Regions from separate parts of the Isachenkonia alkalipeptolytica genome, predicted to be linked through region 4. Evidence: riboswitches for the same ligand, from Rfam matches in the RefSeq annotation. Region 4 holds a riboswitch; each other region holds the start of a gene.
What was found. A riboswitch is a leader RNA that binds a small molecule or an ion and turns the genes downstream of it on or off. The one in region 4 is predicted to bind cyclic di-GMP.
Positions count from the first base shown of each region.

Region 1: it holds a riboswitch for cyclic di-GMP, as region 4 does, so the genes downstream of both, ISALK_RS06240 (class D sortase) here and ISALK_RS07620 (transglutaminase-like domain-containing protein) in region 4, are expected to answer to the same signal.
Region 2: it holds a riboswitch for cyclic di-GMP, as region 4 does, so the genes downstream of both, ISALK_RS10245 (cell wall-binding repeat-containing protein) here and ISALK_RS07620 (transglutaminase-like domain-containing protein) in region 4, are expected to answer to the same signal.
Region 3: it holds a riboswitch for cyclic di-GMP, as region 4 does, so the genes downstream of both, ISALK_RS13240 (PAS domain-containing protein) here and ISALK_RS07620 (transglutaminase-like domain-containing protein) in region 4, are expected to answer to the same signal.

Region 1 is NZ_SUMG01000005.1:174,053-178,138, reverse strand. Features, by position in the region: gene ISALK_RS06245 (NCS2 family permease) at 1-682, opposite strand, end outside; gene ISALK_RS06240 (class D sortase) at 1,010-1,744, opposite strand; cyclic di-GMP riboswitch class I at 1,864-1,952, opposite strand; cyclic di-GMP riboswitch class I at 2,142-2,232, opposite strand; gene ISALK_RS06235 (aminotransferase) at 2,687-3,820, shown strand; gene ISALK_RS06230 (MutS family DNA mismatch repair protein) at 3,825-4,086, shown strand, end outside.
Region 2 is NZ_SUMG01000013.1:10,367-14,452, reverse strand. Features, by position in the region: gene ISALK_RS10250 (cell wall-binding repeat-containing protein) at 1-727, shown strand, start outside; cyclic di-GMP riboswitch class I at 1,178-1,251, shown strand; cyclic di-GMP riboswitch class I at 1,281-1,354, shown strand; gene ISALK_RS10245 (cell wall-binding repeat-containing protein) at 1,495-3,498, shown strand; gene ISALK_RS10240 (MucBP domain-containing protein) at 3,576-4,086, opposite strand, start outside.
Region 3 is NZ_SUMG01000025.1:4,451-8,536, reverse strand. Features, by position in the region: gene ISALK_RS13245 (alanine/glycine:cation symporter family protein) at 1-1,157, opposite strand, end outside; cyclic di-GMP riboswitch class I at 1,491-1,575, shown strand; gene ISALK_RS13240 (PAS domain-containing protein) at 1,648-2,376, shown strand; partial or broken gene ISALK_RS13235 (bifunctional diguanylate cyclase/phosphodiesterase) at 2,398-4,086, shown strand, end outside.
Region 4 is NZ_SUMG01000007.1:115,496-119,581, forward strand. Features, by position in the region: gene ISALK_RS07615 (hypothetical protein) at 1-619, shown strand, start outside; gene ISALK_RS07620 (transglutaminase-like domain-containing protein) at 729-2,009, opposite strand; cyclic di-GMP riboswitch class I at 2,023-2,096, opposite strand; cyclic di-GMP riboswitch class I at 2,136-2,209, opposite strand; gene ISALK_RS07625 (GGDEF domain-containing protein) at 2,665-3,846, shown strand; gene ISALK_RS07630 (YbgA family protein) at 3,815-4,086, opposite strand, start outside.

The DNA of each region.
Region 1 (4,086 bases), on a different contig from region 4:
GAATCCCGATGACCGTAGTGAAGGCGATGGATAGTATCAACGCTGCTTTGAACCCCTTTGCCATCAGCAAAAGAGTGGTAAAAAGTCCGATAATGCTGAGGAGGACACTGGGGTTTCCAAGATTTCCAAAATACATGCCGCCCTCTTCTGCGACGACGATGCCTGCATTTTGAAAGCCGATTAAAGCAATAAACAGACCGATTCCCCCGGTAATGGCAATTTTAATGGTTTGGGGCAGGCTGTTCATAATTTTCGCCCGGGCGGGGGTAATGGAGATGATGAAAAACACCATTCCCGAAACCGTAACCGCCGCAAGGCCCTGTTGCCAGGTATATCCCATGGGACCTACCACCGTATAGGCAAAAAAGATGGTAAGGCCCAAACCGGGAGAAGTGGCCAAGGGCAGTTTGGAAACAAAGGCATGGGCAAAGGTTCCGATGATGGCAATAAGGCAAACGGAAGTATACAGCCCTTCCGGGGGCATTCCCGCATCGGCTAAAAAGCCGGGGATCACCACAAGAACATAGGCCATGGTTAAGAAGGTTGTAATGCCTGCGGTAATTTCGGTTTTAATATCGGTGCCAAAATGGGAAAGCTGGTAAAAGCTTTCGAAAAAATTCCGAAGCCTGTTGCGTTTTTCCTTGTTACGAATTTTTGGTTGATCATAGGTTCGCTCTGTCAATGTAATACCTCCTAAGGATATGAGATTATGAAAAAATGTATAAAAATCTATATAAAAAATACACGTGAAGAATCTTGTGTATTTTCAATAAAATTAATGAAAAAAAAACGGTGAAATACAAGGCGAAATTGTGCCGCTGTTCACAAAACCCAGGGTAAAAGGGGATTTTGCGAAAGGAGTGTAACAATAAATTAACAATCCGTCAAGCCTGAATTTAAAAAGTTACAGGTTGAATGGCGAGGGAAATTTGCACAAAAAAAGGTACCGCTTTTAGGAAGTCAGCGGTACCCCATGTTCCAAAGGAGATATTTAGGGGAAGCTCCCGGATTATCCATCCTCGGCTATTCTTCCGTGGACAATTAACCGGTAATCTGCGGTATATCGTGGATGACAGGTAATTAAGGTAACAATACGATCGGTCTGGTTTCGGTTGAGGACGGATAAATCCGTGGGATCCACGATTTTGGTATCGTAAACCGTATACACAAAGGTCCCGTCTTGGGTTTGAACAATAATTTCATCCCCTACATCCAGTTCATTTAAACGATAGAAGAATCGACCGTCCCGGTTGGCTCGATGTCCGGCAATGGCGGTGTTTCCGATTTCACCGGGGGCGGCGGTTCCAATCATTTGACCGGCTCCCCGATCCAAGGTTTGGGCATCGCTTCCAAAGAGTAAGGGAAGGTTTACATCAATCGAAGGGATTTCTATTTTCCCGATGACGGCGCCTCGTTCAACATAACTTACCTCACTGTCAGAAGGCCCGTCGTCAAGAGGCGCGGTTCTTTCCTGGGAAGAAGACTCCGCCGGCTCCTCCTGGGAGGGCGGATTATCTTGGTCTTCAGCTTCCTCCTCTTCGAAGGCCTGATTCATTTGAGTAAAGCTGTAGGCCGCGGTTTGGGAGAGGTCTTCTTCAACAGCCAGGTTCTCTCCACCGAGCAAGGCTTCCGCTTCATCAAGCATGCGATTCTCCCAATAGGAGCTGTAAAGGTTGCTGGCAAAGGGATAGACCGCCACAAGCACACCGAGAAGTATGATTAAATAGGGAATTTTTTTCTTCATTTTTTTCACGCTCCTCGTTTCTGTAAGGACTTTATTCTTGGTCCTTAAGCTAAGCAAGATTATTTTATGAGAGACAATACTAGCAATAAAAGGGTAATAAAAAAGACTACCATAATAGTTATGGTAGTCGGACAGCCCTAGTGTTTTGTAACACCGTAGACTCGAGACTTTGCGTCCCCGGCTTTCACCGGGTTTGCCTTTGTCATACTGATAAAAGCATTCAGTTGAAATTGATTGTTATTTGTTTTATACCTCGAATCCTGTACTTTAAACACAAAATACAGAATATGTTACTGAAATACTCTCAAACAGTTATATTTCCAAGAGCCCTGGTTATACTCCCGAGAGCCTTAATGAAGGAAGGGATCCCAAACAAAAAAACTGCCGTAAAATAAATTACGGCAGTTGGACCGTCATGGTGTAAGGGTATACACGGTAGACGCCGAACTTTGCGCCTTTTTCTTTCGAAAAAGTGGCCTTTGTACGATTTATTTTGAGGAATAACTAGAAATTTCCCATAAAGGTATTTGTTTAATTTATACCCCATGAAGACTCCCCCCACTTAATTTTTTGGAAATTTGAAGTGGGGATTTCCGGAGGATCGAAGCTTCAGTTTTCAACGAAAAGTGGTTACAAGTATATTTTACCCAGCAAACAGGTGTTTAAACAAAATAAAACTGCCTATGCACCTCCTAGCTAAACGCTGTGATGTTTTGAGGAGGGAGTTCTTTTGGCTAGCAGGATAGAGGCTATACGTCTGGAAGTAGGTCTGGAAGTAGGTCTGGAAGTAGGTTTGGAAGCAAGGGGTTTGGTAGGAGGTTCGGGGGAGTCACCGGGAGTGTCATGATAGTAAGATTTTACCGGGACTTTTATTCCCCCGGTTGTTGTGAATTTTCATTTAATACACTATACTAAAAAGAAAGGAATGAAAGGATGATCCCGATGAAAATCAAACCCTTTGGCGTTGAGGAATGGATGAATCAATACGAAAATGATGCGCTATACAATTTAGGGGAAACCTGTGTAAAATCCCTGACGGTAAAAGAATTGTTAAATTTCCAAGGGCGGGGAAAGGAAGCCCTCGAGGAGATTTATGACATGCAGCTGACCTACGGAGCCATCCCCGGCACGGATAAACTGCGAGAAGGGGTGGCCGGTCTCTATGAGTCGGGAAACATCGCCAATGTGGTGATTGCCCATGGGGGAATCGGCGCCAATCACCTGGTCTTTTCCGCCTTGGTGGAACCGGGGGATGAAGTGATTTCCGTTATGCCCACCTATCAGCAGCACTATTCCATTCCCGAATCCCTGGGGGCAACGGTGAAAATTCTACCCTTAACCCTGGAAAATGGATTTTTGCCGGATATAGGGGCACTGAAAAAAATGGCGAACGAAAACACGAAACTGATTGCCATCAATAACCCCAATAATCCCACGGGATCGTTAATGGATAAAGCATCTTTAGAAGAAATTGTAGAAATCGCGAAAGCCCACGATAGCTATATTCTCTCTGATGAAGTGTACCGGGGTTTGAATCATCAAGGGGCAGCCTTCGGGCCGTCGATTTTTGATTTATATGAAAAGGGGATCTCCACGGGAAGCATGTCCAAGGTTTTTTCCCTAGCGGGGCTTCGCATCGGTTGGATTATGGCAGGGAAGGAAACGGTTCGGGAAATTAACATCCACCGGGATTACAACACCATCTCCTGCGGGAAAATTGATGATTACTTAGCGGGGATTGCCCTGGAGGTAAAGGATAAAATTTTAAAGAGGAATCGAAGCCTGATCCTGGAAAATGCCAAAATTCTGGAGGAATGGGTGAAACGGGAACCGCGCATTACCTATCAAAAGCCCGCCGCCGGAACCACCGCTTTAATTCAATACGACTATAAGATCAAGTCAAGGGATCTAGCCTCAAGCCTCCTTCGAGAGACCGGTGCCTTTGTGGTCCCTGGGGAGGCCCTGGAGCAGGAGGGCTATTTAAGGATCGGATATGCTAATGATTCCAAAACAGTGAAAGAGGGCCTGGATAAAATTTCCGGGTACTTTAGAATCTTAGAAAAAGAAGGGAAATAATCGAATGGAAATGGAATACACAAAGGCTGAGAAGGTTTACCCCAGGTATCATAGGGGGGAAGAGAAGTTTCATAAACGATGGGAGAAACTCCATCAACGGCAAAAAAAACTGAGCAACCTTCGGGTGGCCATGGTGCTGATATTTTTGAGCACCGGTTTTATGCTTGCTTTTCAGCGGGAGAATCTTTTGTTATGGACAGGGTTTATCTTCTCTTTTATTGGCTTTGTGGCCTTTGTCCTCAGCCATGAAACCTTAAAGGAAGGGG
Region 2 (4,086 bases), on a different contig from region 4:
CAGTGTGGCCCCCACCACCGTATATAATGTGTTCGGAATAGAGGCCAACGGTACCGATCCGGTACAGTCCGGAGCGGAATTTGCCTACGAACAGGGCTGGACCACAAAGGAAGCCGCCATTTTAGAAGGGACAAAGTGGATATCGGAAAACTTTATCAACCATCCCAGAAACCCTCAGGATACCCTGTATAAAATGCGTTGGGATCCGGGAAGAAACGGTAAAAATCCCTTCAGCAGTAATATAAAGTGGGCGGATGAAATTGGAGCAAGAATTCATGAAGCCTATAGAATACTGGATAAAGAAAGTCTGCATTTCGATATATCGGTATATAAGACTCGGGCCTGGCCGGTACCGGGACATACCAGAATTTCTTCTCCCTATGGATATAGAATTCATCCCATAACAGGAGACCACCGAATGCATATCGGAATCGATATTCCCGCACCGGGGGGAACCCCCATCGTTGCCGCCAAGGCGGGGCGGGTTACCGTTTCCCATTACGGAGCAAGCTACGGTAACTGGATCGAAATCGATCATGGAAACGGCATCACCACCCGTTACGCCCATAACTCCTCCAATATCGCCAAGGTGGGAGATTGGGTGGAAAAGGGAGAAACCATCGCTTTAGTAGGGACCACCGGTAGTTCTACCGGAAATCACCTGCATTTTGAAGTTCGACACAACAACAATCATTTTGATCCCCTACCCTGGTTACAAGGAAACTAATAGCACAAAGGGGACGGAGGTATTTGGTTCATAGCACAAAGGGGACGGAGGTATTTGGTTCATAGCACAAAGGGGACGGAGGTATTTGGTTCATAACTTAGCACAAAGGGGACGGAGGGTTTTGAGTCATCAGTAAAGGAATATGACTCAACCCCCTCCTTTTTTGACCCGAACTCCTCATTTTTCAATGCTGAGAGACCTACCAAATAGCAGGTAGAATAGGCGACAGACCTACGGAAAAACCGTTATCCGGTAAACAGGCTTTTAAAAAGTCGATCTATTAAATAAGTTGACGTAATTACTTATTAATTTCATTGAAAAATGGGATTAAAGGTGATATAATGGATATACATAATGTACTACTAAGAAAAATTCGCAAATACTAAAAAGAACTACACCTGCATAGAAGCAGTAAAACGTAAAAATTCATAGAGTGAATATCTTAGCAATTCACGATAAAGGCAAACCATGGGAAACTGTGGGACGCAAAGCTAAAGGGCCGTATAAGGTAGCCAGTTACCGAAAGATCTGCTTTTTTAATGAAAAAAACTATTCACGATAAAGGCAAACCATGGGAAACTGTGGGACGCAAAGCTAAAGGGCCGTATAAGGCAGCCAGCTACCGAAAGACTAGTTTTTTGTGTTTTGGAATAAAACATAAAAATCGGTGGACAACCCCTTTAGCAAATGTAGAGTCATTGCCCTTACTATCGTGAAAGATGGCGATTGGTCAGTGATTCTTACAGGAGTTAAAGGAGGAAAAACGAATGAATACATATACTTTGAAGGGAAAGAATGCTAGCAAAAAAATGGGATTTGTCAGTAAAGTATTGGTTGCAGCCATGGTGTTTACCGCGGTAATGACAGGCTTTAGTGATGTAGCCTACGGACAAATGGAAATCAGCAGTATTGAGCATCAGATTGCAGGTTCGGATCAGTATGAAACCGCTTACCAGGTAGCGAAGGAAAAGGACGAAAACCCTGATACGGTAGTAATGGTTCGAGGAGATAAGATCGAAAATGTACCCCAGGTAATTGACGGATTAACCGCCAGCGGGATCGCAGGCTTAGAAAATACCTCTACCCTATTGGTGGAACAGGACAATATTCCGGAAGCCACAAAAGAAGCCTTAACCAGCTTAAATCCTGAAAAAGTGGTCATTATCGGAGGAAGCGCAGCAGTAAGTAATAACGTAGAAAATCAAATCAAAAGCTTAGGAATCGATACCGACCGTTTTTATGGTAACAATCGCTATGAGACAGCAGCCAATGTGGCCAGGGAAATGGGAAGCGCAAAAGATAACACCGCCATCATCGTAGATGGAAACGCGGTAGTGGATTCCTTAGTCGCCGGACCTCTTGCCTATAAAGGGTACCCTATACTAATGATCAATAATGCCCGGGGAACTGTACCGGAAGTTACAAAGGAAGCATTAAGGGACCTAGGTATCGAGCGTGTGATCATAGTCGGAGGCACCGCTGTAGTATCAGCGGATGTGGAACAACAGTTAAACCGGATTTCAGGCATTACCGTAGAAGAGCGCTTCGGCGGAAAAAATAGAGTAGAGACTAGTTTACTATTAGGAGAGCATCAGGACTTTTCCGGCGCGACCTCCGTATCCCTATTGGATGGTCATGAATACGTGGATGCCGTGGCGGCTTCCTCCTTGGGTGGACCGGTGGTTTACTACAATCAACGACACGGGATTACCGATGAAATAAGTCGAATGATTTCCAGCAAAGGTAATGTGCGGTTAATCGGTGGCTTATCCAATGTAAGCGATACACCTTCTTCCAGCAGTGAAACCCTGGTAGGCAGCGAGGCTACCCAGTACCAAAGCGGTTTTGCACAGGATACGTATCTAAACATGGAAATTACCAACAACGACCGAATTGAAGTAGAGGGAAAAATCAATAGTGGCCATGAGTTTGGGTGGTTCCAATTAAGAACCCCATCGGGAGAGCGGGTACTAAGCGAATTTTTCTCCATCAGTGGGAGCGGTAATTATCAAGAAGAGTTTTCCCTAGGAGATTTAGGAATCCGTAATGGAAGCGGTAAAGAGTATGAGGTTATGATTTTCACAGCACCGGAGAGATACACCACCTATAACTCCGTACATTGGAACATTATGCTTGAGGAATCATCAGAAGGGTTAGTATTCCAACGATCTTTTGTATACGAAGAAAACCTGGAGCTTTTCCAGGAGAATAATGAAGTGGTAGCAAAGGATCTGGATTTGAATCATCTAAAGCCGGAAGACCAAGTAATCATTAAAGAGCTAGCGGAAGAAATTACGGAAGGCATCAATAATGAATACGATCAGGTAAAAGCCATCCACGACTGGGTAGCGGGAAATATCTACTATGATCATGACGGAGTACGGTATAACCAACGGGGAAGAAACGACACCATGGATACTTTGGATCGAAGAATCGCCGTATGCCAAGGCTACGCCGAGCTGACCGCATCCTTACTAAGAAGCATCGGTATCCCCGCAAGAATGGCCAACGGTTACGCGCTGGGCGCATCAGCAGGGGGCGCTACCTGGGAAACCGCGGATTTAAGCTCCTCGAACCATGCTTGGAACGAAGCCTATGTAGACGGTCGATGGATCGTTATGGACGCTACGTGGAACTCCACAAACAAATATGAAAACGGAGAATTAACCAGCGGTTCTATTCGAAGTACTTATTTTGACATAAGCATTGAAGCACTATCCAACACCCATAAAATATTTGATCGACAACGAACCATTTTTCTAAGATATTAGAAAAATAGTAGCACAAAGGGGACGGAGGTATTCGGTTCATATTTTGAACCGAATACCTCCGTCCCCTTTGTGCTATACTATGAGGCTAAGAAACGCTTTAATGCAACTCCTAGGCCGGATATCATAAGCCCGAATACCATAAATACTGCGACGTGATACTGGCCGGTTCTTGGTAACTGATCAATACCAAGGGGCGGTTCTTCATCGAGAATTGGAGTTTCATCGGCGGGAGGTTCTTCGTCAACCGGCGCCTCCGGTGGATCCAAATCATCGATCCGTTCTACTATTTTCGTATATTGATAGACCACATGCTGGTCTTCCGCTGAAACGGTACCTGATGCAGGGGCTCCTTCGGGATCCACTCGTTCGAAACGGAAACCTTCAAAGGCCAGTTCTGTGGTTTCGTAAGGAGTTCCCACTTCCACGTTTTCCGCTACAAAGGCTTTTTCCTGAAGAATGCTTACGATTTCCCATTCTTCGTTAACTTCCACGTATTCCACGGTTACGGAACCCAGTTCGGGAGGCGTAACGTCATCGATTCTAATATACTGATAAACTACGTGTTGATCCTCTGCAGTAACGGTACCT
Region 3 (4,086 bases), on a different contig from region 4:
CCCTTCTGGCCGAAAAGATATTTAATGTTTCCTTCTCCGAAATAGTACCAAGCGATAATGGTGGATAGGGCAAAGAAAAATAGAGAGACAGCGATAAAATACTCTCCAAAACCGACTAAACCAACGGCAAAACTTTGCTGGGTTAACTGTATACCCACAAGACCGGTTTCGTAGGTTCCGGTAATAATAATAATTAAAGCGGTAAAAGTACAAACTACCAAGGTGTCGATGATTACGCCCATGATGGCTACAAAGCCCTGTTGGGAAGGATGCTTTACCTTTGCAACAGCATGGGAATGGGGGGTGGAACCCATTCCGGCTTCGTTGGAAAACAGTCCTCTGGCGATCCCGTAACGCATCGCCTCTTTAACAGTAACACCAATAACACCCCCGGTGGCGGCCATGGGGTTAAAAGCACTATGAATAATCATTCTAAACGCAGGGATCACTTCGCTTAAATTCATAATAATAATTGCAAGGCATCCCATAATATAGATTCCTGCCATAATCGGTACGATGGTAACGGTAAAGGAGGCGATTCGGGAGATTCCTCCCATAATAATGGCAGCTACAACAATAGCCGTAATAATTCCTAGAACGATGTGGGGAATACCAAAAGCCGCATGCATAGAATCGGAAACGGAGTTGGACTGCACCATATTTCCGATAAAACCCAGGGCGATAATAATGGAAATCGCAAAGAAACCGGCTAAAGCAGGGCTTCCTAGACCATGCTTTATATAATAGGCCGGTCCCCCCACTTTCTGTCCATCAACCCGGGTGTTGTAGGTTTGTCCTAAAATCGCTTCCGCAAAAATTGTTCCGGCTCCGAAAAATCCACTGAGCCACATCCAAAATACGGCCCCCGGACCACCGGCGGCAATAGCGGTTCCCACTCCGGCAAGATTTCCGGTGCCGACCTGGGCGGCAATGGCCGTGGCCAAAGCTTGAAAAGAGGACATCCCGTCTTCGTCGGCTTTCACACTTTTTTTAAACACGTCGCCAAAGGTCTTCTTAAAAACCAACCTTATCTTTCGAACCTGCACAAAACGTAATTTGATGGTGAACCATACACCGGTACCAAGCAAAAGAACCAGCATCGGCGGACCCCACAGTAAACTGTTGAGATAACGAATCACTTCAAAAAAACCTTCCATTAGTAAAACCTCCTTATGAATTAGATTGATGAATGTAAATAAAAATAGGTATAAATACTTGCTATCAAAGCATATAATATCGTTAACTAATTAACAATATATAAAAATCCAATCGGCAAATTTATGATAAGAAAGATGAATAATCGGCAAATTTGTGGTATTTACTGAGAACAATGGATATTTTGAAATTTTAGATTTTATAATACTTTCAATATATTTATAAAGATAAAATCAGTTATTTGAGTAATGAAAAATAAATTTGAGTTTTGCAGAATTTTGTAAAACATGTTATCATATTACTCAAGGTTAATTTAAGAATCTATTCAATTAAATAAAGTTTATTGGCAAAATCACTGAAAAGTGATGACGCAAAGCTACGAGTCTACGTTCTATTGGATATGACAGTCGGGTTGCTGTATTAAGGGTGGTATAGGCAACCGGAGGGTTGTTTATTTTTTTTTGGAAAATTTATATATAGGGTGGGATATCTATGGCGATAAAAGGACTTGGCATTCTGGAAGGATGGATAAAAAACAGCCGCGTTGAAGAATTGAAGAAAGAACATTTTGCATGGATACAAAGCTTACCTTATCCGATGGCCGTATGTGATAAGGCTGGGAAAATCCTTAGTATGAACAATGCTTTTATGAAGCTGACCGGACATAGGAGAGATGAACTGGAGCTTCAGAGGATATATTGGTTTTTGCCGAAGGATCAGGGGAAGGGAATCCAAGAAGAATTGGAAGGATCAGCCAAAGGAAAAAGTATTATCCGGGAAAGCTACATAGGGGTAGCCGGTGAAGAAATGCTTATGGAAGTTACCGTGATCCCCTTCGAAGAATATGATGAACTGGAAGGACAGTTTTGGATTTTTACCGATCAAAGCGAAAAGAAGAAGATGGAAGCGGAACTTAAGAGACTTAAGCGGAAGCCGTATAACCCGGAACCATTCTCGAAAATCGGAACCTGGACCTATGATTTTGAAAAAGAAGAGTTTTATGCTTCTTCGGATACATATCAAATCTTTAAAAGAGCTCCGGAAGAATTCGACGGAAGCCTTCGAAACGTTCTGGAGTTTCTCCATCGAGAGGACCGAATAAGTTTTGAGCAAGCCATGGAAAAAGCTTATAAAGGAACGCCCTTAGATCTTATTTTTCGCATCATAACCAATAAAGGGGAACAAAAGGACATTCATGCCCGGGCGGAAATGTTTTATTGAAAGGATCGAAGTCCCGATAAAATGATTGGTACGGTCCAGGACCTTACGGATCACCGTTATATGGAAAGAAGCCTGGACACGTTGCAGAAGAATCTTCCAAAGGAAGAACAGTTTAATGAGAAGAACTGTTACCGAGTGGATTTGACCCGGGACACCGTGGAATTCGGAAAGGATCTACCGGAAATATATAACCTGGATCCCCATGCCAGTGAACATAAAAGAGAAGAGGTAATGAAAAGAATCCATCCCGAGGATCGAAGAAAGATTCAAGAAATTATCGAGAACTTAAAAGACGGTGAAAAGTATGAAATTCAGTACCGAATTATTGGGACAAAACAAGATGAATACCATTTGGTGCGTAGCAAAGGAATCGGAGAATTTCAAGAGGGAAAACTGACTGCATTGGTAGGAACCATTGAAGATCTTACAGATACCCATCTGCTGGAAAAAGATATTCAAAAGACCTATCGGGACCTTCAAGAAGTGCAACGGGCTTTTCGGATGGGCGTATGGTCTATGGATTTAATAACTTATCAATTATCCTGGTCCGAGGTTACCTTTGAAATTTACGGATTGGATCCCGAGGCGGGGGAACCGGAGTTTGAAGAATTTCTAAAAATGATTCATCCCGAAGACCGACCGCTTGTTCAACAAGCCATTGATCACCCTCCAAAGGAGCAGCCCTTTAATGTGGAGTTTCGCATTCTTCCATCGACGGGGGAGGTAAGGCATATCAAGCATCTTGTGGAAATCCTGTATCAGGATGAAACACCGGTCATGATCCGGGGAAATATTGAGGATATAACCGGTCAAAGAGAGATTGAGATAAAGGCGAAAAAAACTCAACAGGAGTTTGAAAATTTGCAGAACCGTTATCAAATGTTATTGGATAATTCAGAGGAAATCCTAGAAATAATCGATGATAACGGTATTGTAAAATATATTAACTCCGGGGTTGTAAGAATGATGGGATTCGAGGATCAGGAAATTATCGGAAAATATATTTGGAGTTTTGTGGATGGGGCGGAAAAAGAAAAACTGAAAAACTTAGTGCAGATGAGCCGGAACAATCCGAAAAAAATTTTAAGGGGAACCGTTAAGAGTATTACAAAGGATCAGCGGGAAATATACCTTGAGGTTACCATGAATAATCATTTGAATGATCCGAAAATCCAGGGGATTATTCTAAACTGGCAGGATACCACTGCAAAGGTGCATTTACAAAACAAAGTCCATCGTATTGCCAACTTCGATGATGTAACCGGCATTCCGAACCGAACCTATTTTACCCAGGAAATCGGAGAGGAAGTCCTACGTGCAAGGAAGAAGGAAGAAGAATTTGTCCTGTTCATGATCGATGTAGATGAGTTCAAACAGATCAATAATGCCCTGGGAACCGATGTGGGGGATCAGTTGATTAAAAGAATCGGAGAGCTACTGCAACGACACTTTTCTAAAGAACGGGGGTTTTTGGCAAGGTATTACGGAGATCAGTTTGCATTAATTGTGAGGAAAGTTCAGGGAGTTAAAGAGGGTCAGAGAGTTGCGGAGGAAATTTTAGAACTTTTCAGCAAACAAATTTACGCGGACCAGTATGAGTTGAATGTAAGTGTAAGCATAGGGTTCAGTACCTACCCCGAAGACGGCCGGCGGGACGGGGAATTGATTAAATGCGCAAACACGGCGCTAAGCCGGGCGAAAGAAGAAGGA
Region 4 (4,086 bases):
GATATTCACTTTTTTACTTCTATTTATACTAACACAGAAAAAGACCCTGCACAACAAAAATTTTTCCGTCAGGATCTGCCGGAGAAAATTCGGCGCAAAGGCCCTGCGCCAAAAGCTCCCGCAGAAAAACACCCGCGGAAAAGCTCTCGCAGAAAAGCTCCCGCCAAAACCACCCGCGGAAAACCACCACACCAAAGCCTGCGCTGCCTTCCTCCTGGAGACGCTCCCATGCAAAAAGCCCCCGGGGGTTTTCCGGAGGCCTCTGCTATGTCTTATTGCAATAAGGAGGCTTGGATCCAAAAGCCCTTTGCTAAGGGATGGATCCTCGCCCCAAAACACTATGTCGATTTTAGGGTGTTCATCAGGTGTTCAGTTTTCTGCAGGTGTTCAGTCTTCTGCAGGTGTTCAGTTTTCTACAGGTGTTCAGTCTTCTACAAGTGTTCAGTTTTCTGCAGGTGTTCAGTTTTCTACAGGTGTTCAGTTTTCTACAGGTGTTCAGTTTTCTACAAGTGTTCAGTTTTCTGCAGGTGTTCAGTTTTCTACAGGTGTTCAGTTTTCTATGAGTAAACAGGCTCGGTTGCCTTGGATTATCTTCATTATTATTACCGTTGGATTATAATCGTTGTACTAAAACAATTAGACTATAACCGTTGGCGTAAAGCCGTTGTACTAATACCATTGTACTAAAACAATTGGAGTACAACCGATGCACCAATACAATTGCAGGCTTACAATCTATGGGTTACAGAAAAACCATCGGAACCTTTGATCATATCCACGGCTTGTCCCTGCTGTACATGGGAAGCGTCGTGGGTGGTGTCGATGATTACCCAGCGACCTTCATCGGCCAAATACACTTCGTTCCAGGCATGGTATACTTCTCCATTGCCCACGGCATCAGAGTATCCCTTGACCATTCGGATGGGAATCCCCCGACTTCGAAGCATGGCTGCAAATAAGGATGCATAGTCGTAGCAAATTCCTTTTTGGTTCCGGAAGGTCTCATTGATATCCGGCAAGTAAAAAGTGTTTAACTGATCCACTTTATCATGGTCGTAGGTTACGTTTTGCACCATATAATCATACACCGCCCGTACTTTCTCCCGATCGGAAGACTTGCCTGCGGTTAAACGGGCCGCTTCCTGAATTGCGGGATCCGAGGTGCTCCAGTTGATCTCCTGAATGGAGTTGAGGTATACGGCGTGCTTTTGTTGACTTTTCAGAGTTACTTCCTTACGGTGCAGTTCCCGGTAGCTGTTGCCCTCCGTATTTTCCATGATCCGCACCAGATAGGTTCCGTCTCCCCGTTCCAGGGGATACGTAGCGACGGCATCGGCGTTTTTTGTTCCGTCATGCAGATTGTAGGCCGACCGTTCTCCGCCTTTTTCAACCAGTACCCGCAGGCGCTTTTCAGAAGCCCCGGGATAAACCACGGTTACAGCCCCTTCATCATTATGATGGATCCCTACCCGGTCCACACTGTAGGAGGGGACGTTGGGAGATCTGGGCGGTGTTACGGCTACGGTTTCAATTTCCTCCGCCGCTTCGTCATTGCTCTCACTTTTGTTTTCTTCCTTGGTTTCAGACCCACTCAAATTTTTCGATTCGGAAGAACTTGAGGCACTGTCCTCCGAAGAATCCTCGCCGGAGCCGTCAGCGGAAGTATCAGTTCCTTCAGCAACTTCACCTTCAGCGCTACCTGGGTCTTCCTTCCTTTCCTCTTGTTCTTTATCTGATTCACCATCTGATTTATTCTCTAATTGAGCCGCTTCATCTTCCCGACTTTCCTTTTCAGCCTTTGAATCGTTGATAATATGCCAATTCCCCTGGTCATCCTTCAACAGGGTTCTGTTATCAAAATGAGGAAGGCTTCGGATTTCATTGGCCCCTCGCTGGATTACTCCCTCCGGAGAATTTTCTTCTATTAATTCCTCTTCGCTGTTTGCAAACAGGAAAGAGGTGGTGGTCAGCAGTGCCCCTATGGTCATTATAATCAGTAATTTTTTCAAAACCTACTCCTCCTTTGGTAGCTGGCTGCCTTCTCAGACCCTATAGCTTTGCGTCCCAATATTCCTATTGGTTTGCCTTTATCAGCGAAAAGTATTCGGGGTTTATCCCAACAAAAAAACCGGTCGTTCGGTAGCTGGCTGCCTCCTTAGGCCCTATAGCTTTGCGTCCCAAGATTTCCCTTGGTTTGCTTTTATCGTGAACAGTTGCTCTTTTCACATATTAAATCAGCAAATAATTATTCTTCTTTATATTATGTAAATCGATTATATCATATTATCAGAAAAATGAAAGGGGGTTTTATGAATTCCTTTATCCCTTCAACTCTTCAAACCCTTGATAACCCAAATTTGTAGGTTTAATTGCCCAGTCGGTTGTATCCAAAACTCTGGGTATTCTTCCTGGAAAAGGGAACCTAATGATTTTCGATCCATGGGTTCCGGCGCCTTAAAAATCGGATTTCCCAATATCTGTTTTGATTCATTGTCAGAATTGAAGTATAATGTGTTTCAGCACACGAAGTATAGTATGTTTCAGCACACAAGGAAGAATATTGAAAAAAACCGACTTTCATAATTCTTATAACATCGGCAATCCTATGAGCTTGGTAGGATTCCCCTTAAACAGCTCCGGTTTGAATCGAAAGGATGGTTTGCAATGGATTTATCTATCTATGAAAAAAAATGGACCCGACGGATGCTCAACTATCTTTGGGTGGCGGTTACCATGGCGATTTTCTCTCCTGTTGTCAATATTTTCTTTACGGAATTTCAGCGTTCCTATTACCTGGTTTATCGAGTAGCCCTTCCCGCAGCGGTGACCCTTTCCATGATGCTCTTCGCCGAATTTCTGGTGGCAAAGCTTCCGAAATATAAGGACTATATTTTGATTTTACATACCCTGCTGATCTCCATAAGCTTAATGCTGATTCACGATACCATTCCCATGGTCCTTTTAAGCCTTTTTCTAATGCCCATATTCATGGCCGCCATCACCTTTCACCGGCAAAAAATTACCTTTGCCCTGATCATCAGTTTATGCGCCTTCATCGCATTTTTGCTATGGTATCCTCCCTATGGGGACTTTACCCAAATTATGATCATCAACTTTCTCTTTCTCATCTGCTCCGTGTATTATTTAAGCATTCAGATCACCGCCAAGGGAAAGGAAATTATTCAAAAGCTGGAGGCCTCCCTGGAAAATGAAAAGGATTTATTCATGAAAAATGTGGTCATGGAGAAAATGTCGAAGATTGATCTCCCCACGGATCTTTACAATCATAAGACCTTCCATGAATACCTGCATCCCCTGTTGGAACAGCTGGAAAACCAGGAATTCCCTCTGTACCTGGCCCTTTTGGACCTGGACGATTTTAAATCCGTAAACGACACCTACGGCCATTCCACCGGGGACCGGGTGATCCAACAGACAGCAACCCTCATTAAAGAACACCTGGGCAGCGATGATTTCGGTGCCCGCTACGGCGGGGAAGAGTTCGGAATCATCTTCACCGACAAGGAGCCGGCGGAAGTCTACCAACTGTTGGAGAGCCTGCGGACTTCCATGGCCGATCACGGTTTTCCCGATATGGAGCATACATCCGTAACCCTCAGTGTGGGCCTTGCCGAGGCGGTCCCCGGCGAGGATAAAGACACCCTGTTTCAGCGGGCGGACCGGTACCTCTACGAGGCTAAACAGCAGGGGAAAAACCGGATTTCCACAGGGACTTCCACCGGGACTGCCGCCGGGACTTCCACCGAAACTTCAACCGATACTTCCGATGAAACTGCCGCCGAAACTTCCGACACTACACCTTGTTCCGTAACATCAGCTCCTTAGGATGGGGGTTTAAGTACCGCTGTTTTTTCAAATAGGTCTTATCGTATTTGTTGATAAAATGATTCAATAGCGTCATGGGCACAATCAGGGGTACCTGTTTCTCATGATACCGGTCCACCAAACCTAATACCTCTTGCTTTTCCCAGGCACTGATATCCTCTTTAAAGTATCCCAGAATATGATGCAGTACATTGGTGTTTTTCTTCACCGTAGCATGAAAGGTCAGAGCTTCCAGGAATA